Regions from separate parts of the Ercella succinigenes genome, predicted to be linked through region 1. Evidence: predicted binding sites of a transcription regulator. Region 1 holds the regulator's gene; the other holds the start of a gene.

What was found. The regulator Rex, encoded in region 1, represses fermentation and respiration genes when NADH is low (regulators of the CRP and FNR family bind a similar motif). The targets are predictions, from matches to a motif close to ATTGTTAANNNNTTAACAAT.
Region 2: a site for Rex is predicted at 1,951-1,970, ahead of AC0KSB_RS10655 (glycerol dehydrogenase). Genes of this name have one in related genera too.

What each region holds. Positions count from the first base shown of each region.
Region 1 covers NZ_CDHP01000040.1:79-3,508, forward strand. The annotation lists gene AC0KSB_RS08765 (lactate/malate family dehydrogenase) at 100-456, opposite strand; gene AC0KSB_RS08770 (LysR family transcriptional regulator) at 662-1,600, opposite strand; gene AC0KSB_RS08775 (redox-sensing transcriptional repressor Rex) at 1,607-2,257, opposite strand; gene AC0KSB_RS08780 (LPXTG cell wall anchor domain-containing protein) at 2,662-3,430, shown strand, end outside.
Region 2 covers NZ_CDHP01000043.1:40,551-43,980, forward strand. The annotation lists partial or broken gene dhaK (dihydroxyacetone kinase subunit DhaK) at 1-566, opposite strand, end outside; gene AC0KSB_RS10655 (glycerol dehydrogenase) at 563-1,699, opposite strand; gene AC0KSB_RS10660 (PocR ligand-binding domain-containing protein) at 1,995-3,008, shown strand; gene AC0KSB_RS10665 (cache domain-containing sensor histidine kinase) at 3,094-3,430, shown strand, end outside.

The DNA.
Region 1 (3,430 bases):
TACTTTGATGAGAGAGAAACAGCAAGAAAAGAAGCGTTAGCAGAACGAGCAGCATACCTGCATGTTGTCACCTGATTCATGCAGATACCGGAAGACAATTTACACCAACTTTTTGGACTTGACTTCCGGTGCATATCTGGTAATTTCAGGGATAATGCTTTTTGTAATGTCAACATTTGTTTGTGCAAGATCCAGACGTGACTGTCCAGGTTTTCTTGGCAGACCAGATGTAAGTACGACTATATCTGATTCAGCAGCATCACTAAAGCTACCAGCATAAATTGTAGCAGGTGGACAAAAAGGAATACCCTGACGTATATCCAACGCCTCGCCCAGTGCTTTCTCTTTATTAACATCAATAATGACAATTTCAGATGCAATTCCATTTACTGCCATTGTATATGCTATTGTCGAACCAACATTACCTGTACCAATAATTGTTACCTTCTTACTCATAATTTGTACCTCCATTATCACTTCACGCAAACGTTTGCAGTAATTTATATTTCTTAATTGTTTCACTAAATACTATAAAGCAGAACACTGTTTAATGGTTATATAAATGAAGCATATCGATATTCTGTTATCGATATGTAGTTATCGATTGTAGAATATCGATATGCTTTTCTGACAATTAGATTTGTGCAATTTGTATATATTGCTAGAAAATTATGCTTTTTTCAAGCTCTTGCTTACCAGTAAAAAGCTCTCCCAAAAATTGTTTGTCCAACTCACTAAAGTTATAATTTTTCTCATAAATCAGAACATCTTTAAACTTTAGATTGATGTCCACACAATGCTTTTGAACAAGATTATATCGCTCAAGCAAATCAGCCGGAACTGGTGAAGCCCACATATAAGAATCGATCTGGTTATTAAGAATCTCAAACTGAGTGAATCGATCATAAACATATATTTTCCTATTTGTAGTTTGTTCTTTTGAACAATCCTTCTGCTTGCTCTGATTAACATAAGGTATATTGTCATCTCCATGAGCAATTTCCAAATATTTATGCAAATCGCAAGAAGTTATTTCTTCTCTATTTGCAAGCGGGCTTCGTGCAGGCACTAATAATACATAGTCATATACCCAGATTGGATCGAAAATAATATTCCTGTCATATAGATAGTCAAGGAAATAATTTTCGTAATTAGCCTGATAACGAATCACACTTATATTACAATCGCCATCTGCAACACAGTCTATTCCTTGTATGGCATTAGTTTCATGAGAACTAATTTCCATTTCTTTGCGCCGATCCAGTTTTCTTGCAAATTCGGTAAAAGCTCGTGCTATGTAGCTGCTTCTGGGAATACATATATTAAATTTTATTTTTTCAGAAGAATCCCCGGTATAAAGCGCTTCCAGTTCATCAACCTGTGCCAATATGCTTCGGGCATATTTGATTAATTTTTCACCTTTTTCCGTAGGAATGACCCCTTTGGAGGTTCTTTTAAAAATTGTAATCCCCAGATTTTCTTCCAATTCTCTTACAGCTTTGCTCAAATTAGGCTGCCCCATAAAAAGGTTATCTGCCGCTTTAGTAATAGAACCAGCTTTTTCTATTTCTATTACATATTTTAAATGAAGGGTGTTCATCGCATTTTACCTCGTTATTTCTTTTAGCTTACGCGACAACAAAGCCAAGGAAGCAGCCATATTTTCGTTTTGCACAAGAATATTATCAGGGGTTGTAAGGTGAACGGGGGCAAAGTTCCATATAGCGAGTATACCCGAATCCAACAAAAGATCACATGTTTGTTGTGCTACAGATACTGGCACAGCAATTATCCCTATATGTATTCTCAAACGTTTACAAAATTCAGGCAACTCTGAAATATTACGGATTGTTTTACCAGATATGTCACTGCCAATTAACTTTTTATCGTTATCAAAAGCCGACACAATATTTAAACCATAGTTTTCAAATCCCTTATAAGAAATCAAAGCTCTTCCCAGAGATCCTGCACCTATAATTACTGCATCCATGAGATTATTATAACCAAGATAGTCTTCCATGTTCTCAATCAGATTCTCTATAACAAAGCCTGTATTCGGCTTGCCTTTGCTGGAACTAATTGCTGCCAGATCTTTACGAACCTGTACTTCATTCAACTTTAATTCCAAAGCAATTGTTTTAGCAGCAATTGCTGACTCTCCAGAATCTCTATATTTTTTCAGAAGCTGTAAATAATAAGGCATTCTTTGCAATGCCTGCACCGAGACAACAACCGATGGTTTTTGATTCCTGTCCATAATTAATCCTTTCGCATATAACAATATATCCTTTATTCTATTCGATATTGCGATATCGATGTCACAATATCGATTGTAGGCAAAATTTGTCATGTTGTCAACTCTATGCCAATCGCTGTGACAAATTTTTTAGACAGGAAAACACCTGGTATTACGCTGTTTTTATCATTTTTATGATGTTATAATTGAATTATGATACATAATCATAGCTAAGTTGATTTTGTATCATATTCGGATTAGCTAATGCTACCTGAATTTTTGTGCTTTTTGATAAGGAGGTGGGAAAATCGCACAAACTCGAAGATAAACAAATATGATCCGTTTTGCTCGCCGGATAATTATTATATATTGCTCCTGGGCGGTCAAAACAGATCTGATGATGTCGTCTAAAAGGGAGGCGCGAAATGAAAAACAGAAAATTACTTTCACTTATAATTGTTTTTGCCATGGTTATTGCTTTATCTACAGCGATTCCAGTGGCACAAGAAAATAATGATTCGATTAATGTAACCTTATCCAGTCCGGCCAGAACCTGGCAAGGGCATGATTTTGAAATTAGATTAACCAACAATGAAGCTTTTCCAATAACTGTATCCTTAACTGAAGGAGAAGATGTTTCTTGGATTAATTCTCAATATGATGGTCAAAAGGCTTTCTGGGTTAATTTAGGGGAAGGCTGGCATCCACTTGATCCTGTGAATTCAGGAGATGAAATATTCGGTGTCAGTGGTGAAACTTATACGGGAAATGAAACTCTTGAAATAGCCCCAGGTGAAACTAAGGTTATTACCAGAATCAGCACCGGCCAGCCTGGAACCTGGCGCGGTTTTTATTTTGGTAATCGTACAGCAAACGTCGTTTTCAGCATTACCGATGATGATGAAAATATACACATATTCAATGGTTCAACAAGCACATCTGTTATATACGAAAACGTTGTATCTGATAAGGTCAATCTCGGTTATTCTGCCGGCGACACTTTAGAAATGTCATTCTCAAATTTCCCAGGCTATTTTGATGAAAACGGACCTAATAGAGACGCTGAAGTATACGGTAATTTCTTTACTACAGCCAGAGTATACTTTATGATTTCTACTGACAAAGCTCCACCCACAATTGATGCACCTGTTTTTGAAGGTACGACCGAAGAAAATGGCAGATATTATATTGACT
Region 2 (3,430 bases), on a different contig from region 1:
AAACCGAGCGACTTGCAGTTTTTGACAACTTTTTCAGCTATGAGTTTCACCTCTTCAAGTGATTTGCCCATTTCGGCAGCTGCACCGGCAATTTTGTGGACGAGCACAGTGCCAGCAACACCTCTCCTGCCAATAGTATAGAGACTATCTTGCACTGCGATATCGTCATTTACATAGACTTTTGCCACGTTTACATCGTCATCTTCTGCAGCCATCTCAGCAGCCGAATCAAAATTCATGCAATCGCCTGAGTAGTTCTTGATGATAAGTAGGGTTCCCTTTTGGCTCTTAGAAGCTACAATTGCATTATAAATTTGTATGGTTGAAGGTGATGCAAAGACATCGCCACATACAGCAACATCAAGCATACCTTCACCTACAAAACCAGCATGTGCTGGCTCATGTCCGCTGCCGCCGCCGCTGATGAGAATTACCTTATCGGTATTCAGGTTATTGCGGCATATGAATTTATATCTGGTGTCCAGTTTTAGATCTGGCCGCGCATCGACAATCCCCTTACACATTTCGATAACAGTGTTTTCTGGTTTGTTAATAATCTTTTTCATTGTTTTATCTCCGTCTTATACTCTCGACCAATTTGATCTGCAACAATTATTGCTGCAGCAACAGCATCGGTGGTGATGGGAAAAGCCATATTATGCACCGATTCCTCAGGTATACAGGTTTTCTCAGCAACCTGCTGCAACTGATCATCCGTAATCTTGTCAACACCAATATCCTCTAGACATATGGGCAAGCCTACAGACAGACAGAAATCAAGTACTTGCTCAATTTCAACAGAAGGAGCATTCTCCAGAACCAATTGAACCAGAGTTCCGAAAGCTACTTTCTCACCATGGAAATACTGATGTGTACCCTCAAGCACTGTTAATCCATCATGCACAGCGTGAGCAGCTGCTAAACCTCCACTTTCAAAACCAAGACCAGACATCAGAACATTTGCTTCAATAATATTTTCTAGTGCAGCAGTGACTCTATTACAGTCACATGCTTGTTTAGCCTTCAAACCATCATCCAGCAGAGTCTGATAACAAAGCTTGGCCAGTATAAGAGCTGTATTAGTACCAACTGACTTAAGATTCTCATCCTGATTTGCACCACAAGGCAGTCCGGCATTAACATTTGCAAAAGACTTGGCGCAGGCACGTGCTTCAAAATAGGTTGAGAGTGCATCCCCCATGCCGGAAACAAGGAATCTTGTAGGAGCAGAGGCAATAACGGTAGTATCGATTAGAACAACATTAGGATTTTGCTTGAAATAAGCATAGTCTTCAAAAGATCCGTCTGGTGTGTAGATAACTGCAGAATGGCTTGTGGGTGCATCTGTAGCTGCAATTGTGGGGACAATAATTAGTGCATCGCCCTCAGCAACACATTTGGCAGTGTCAATCGCTTTTCCGCCACCAAGCCCAATAATACAATCACATTTTTTCTCATCAGCTACTTGTTTGAGACGGGCGATTTCCTCACGTGAGCATTCCCCACTGAATTCGCTTTCGACAAAAGTTATATCGTGAGATTTAGCCGTTTTAGTCAATTGAGACTTAACTCGATTTACATCATCTCTATGTGCAATCAATAAACCTGATTTACCAAATGATTCAACGAAGTATCCTAGATTTAATATCTCATTCTCTCCCTGTATATACTTAGTAGGGCAAATGAATGATTTTCTCATGTTAATTTCCTCCTTTGGGCTATCTGACTAGTTAGGAATTCCATGTTTTAATTTTAGGTTGTACAGCAGACTTGTTACAAGAGAGGGTTATGTGTATAATTTGTAATTATGAATGGTAATTTCATGATGTTTTTGTTTCTTATTATAATTGTGTGATATAAAATGTGCATATATACAACTTTTTGGTGGGATGTTTTGTGCTATGTGTCTAGCGATAGTTTCTGTTCAATTATTTGAAGAAGCTACAACTAATTGGCAAAATATTCAGAATAGTCAAGAGATAAGAAGGGCAATTATGATTGATAATCTACATATGAGATTAAATCAAATATTAAATCTTGATAAATGGCAGATGTTGCAAGATTCTTTGGCTGAAGCAACAGGTCTTGCTATAATCACGGTAGATTATAAGGGTAAGCCGATTACTAAACATAGTGGACGGCGCAAATTCTGTGAATTTGTTCGCGATAGCTCTGAATTATCACAGTATTGCCAGAAATGTGATTCGAGAGGTGGTCTTGAAAGTGTAAGGAATCAAGCTCCCTATATTTATTTGTGCCATTGTAATATCGTTGATCTTGCCATACCGATAACAATCAATGACAATTATATAGGAGCAGTAATGGCAGGCCAGGTAAAACTACATCCAAAAGAAGAGTCAGACAAATTAGAAAAGATACTCAATTCACCTTCGAGAACCATGTTCTCATCACCAAATTTGAAAGTGCTATATGATGAATTGCCTTATTTGCCACTTGATGATATCTATACAAAAGCACAAATGCTGTTTAGGTTATGTAACTATATTGTTGAGGAAGCAATGAATAAAAATATTATTCTTAGGCTGTACGAAGAAACTTTGCCAAGACGCCACAGGAATGAATTACAACCAATCGAAAATATTGAGCAGATAAAAAAGGAGCTTAACAGCGCCGTCACAAACTCATATATCAAATCAGTTTCAACCGGCTCTTTTGAATGTAAAAATTCAGTACTTAAACCAGCATTTGAATACATATATCATAATAGGAACGAATCACTTTCTCAGAAGAAATTAGCCGAATTATGCCACATCAGTAACGGACATTTTAGCAGATTATTTATGAAGGAAACAGGAGAAAGTGTTACGTCATTTATTGCAAAGCAGAAGATAGATTGGTCTAAACAGTGGCTTGAGAAAACAACTCTCTCAATATCTCAAATTAGTGATAGTCTAGGCTTCAGCTCCCCAGGCTATTTTATAAAGGTATTTAAAAAGCACGAAAACATAACTCCTTTAGTCTACAGAAGCTATTACCAGAAAAAGTAACCATTTAAAAAGCCGACATTGTTCTGCCTGGTAGTTGAGTGAGTTTTTGAGCAATCAGTAGCTGAAAAGTCAGGAGAATTTCATTGTGAAAAAAATTAACCAGATTTTTCATAAGATCTCTTTTGGAAATAAGATTTTTATTCTAAATGCGATGATATTTATTGTTGCTCTGTTTGTGTTGTCAATCTCTGCCAGTCAAGTCTCTACTCGAGCAATTATGGATAAAGCTCAGAGCAGTGCTGTAAGGGAACTTCGGCTCATCGACAAGAATCTTGAAACTATGGTCAAAAGTATCGAGGATTATCTAAGGATGATATCATCTGAATATCGTCTGCAACAAACTTTGCTCTCGATTGATAAGAATAAGAAGAATGGTTTAGAGGAATTACCTCTTGAGACTATCAGGATAAGTTCACTTATGT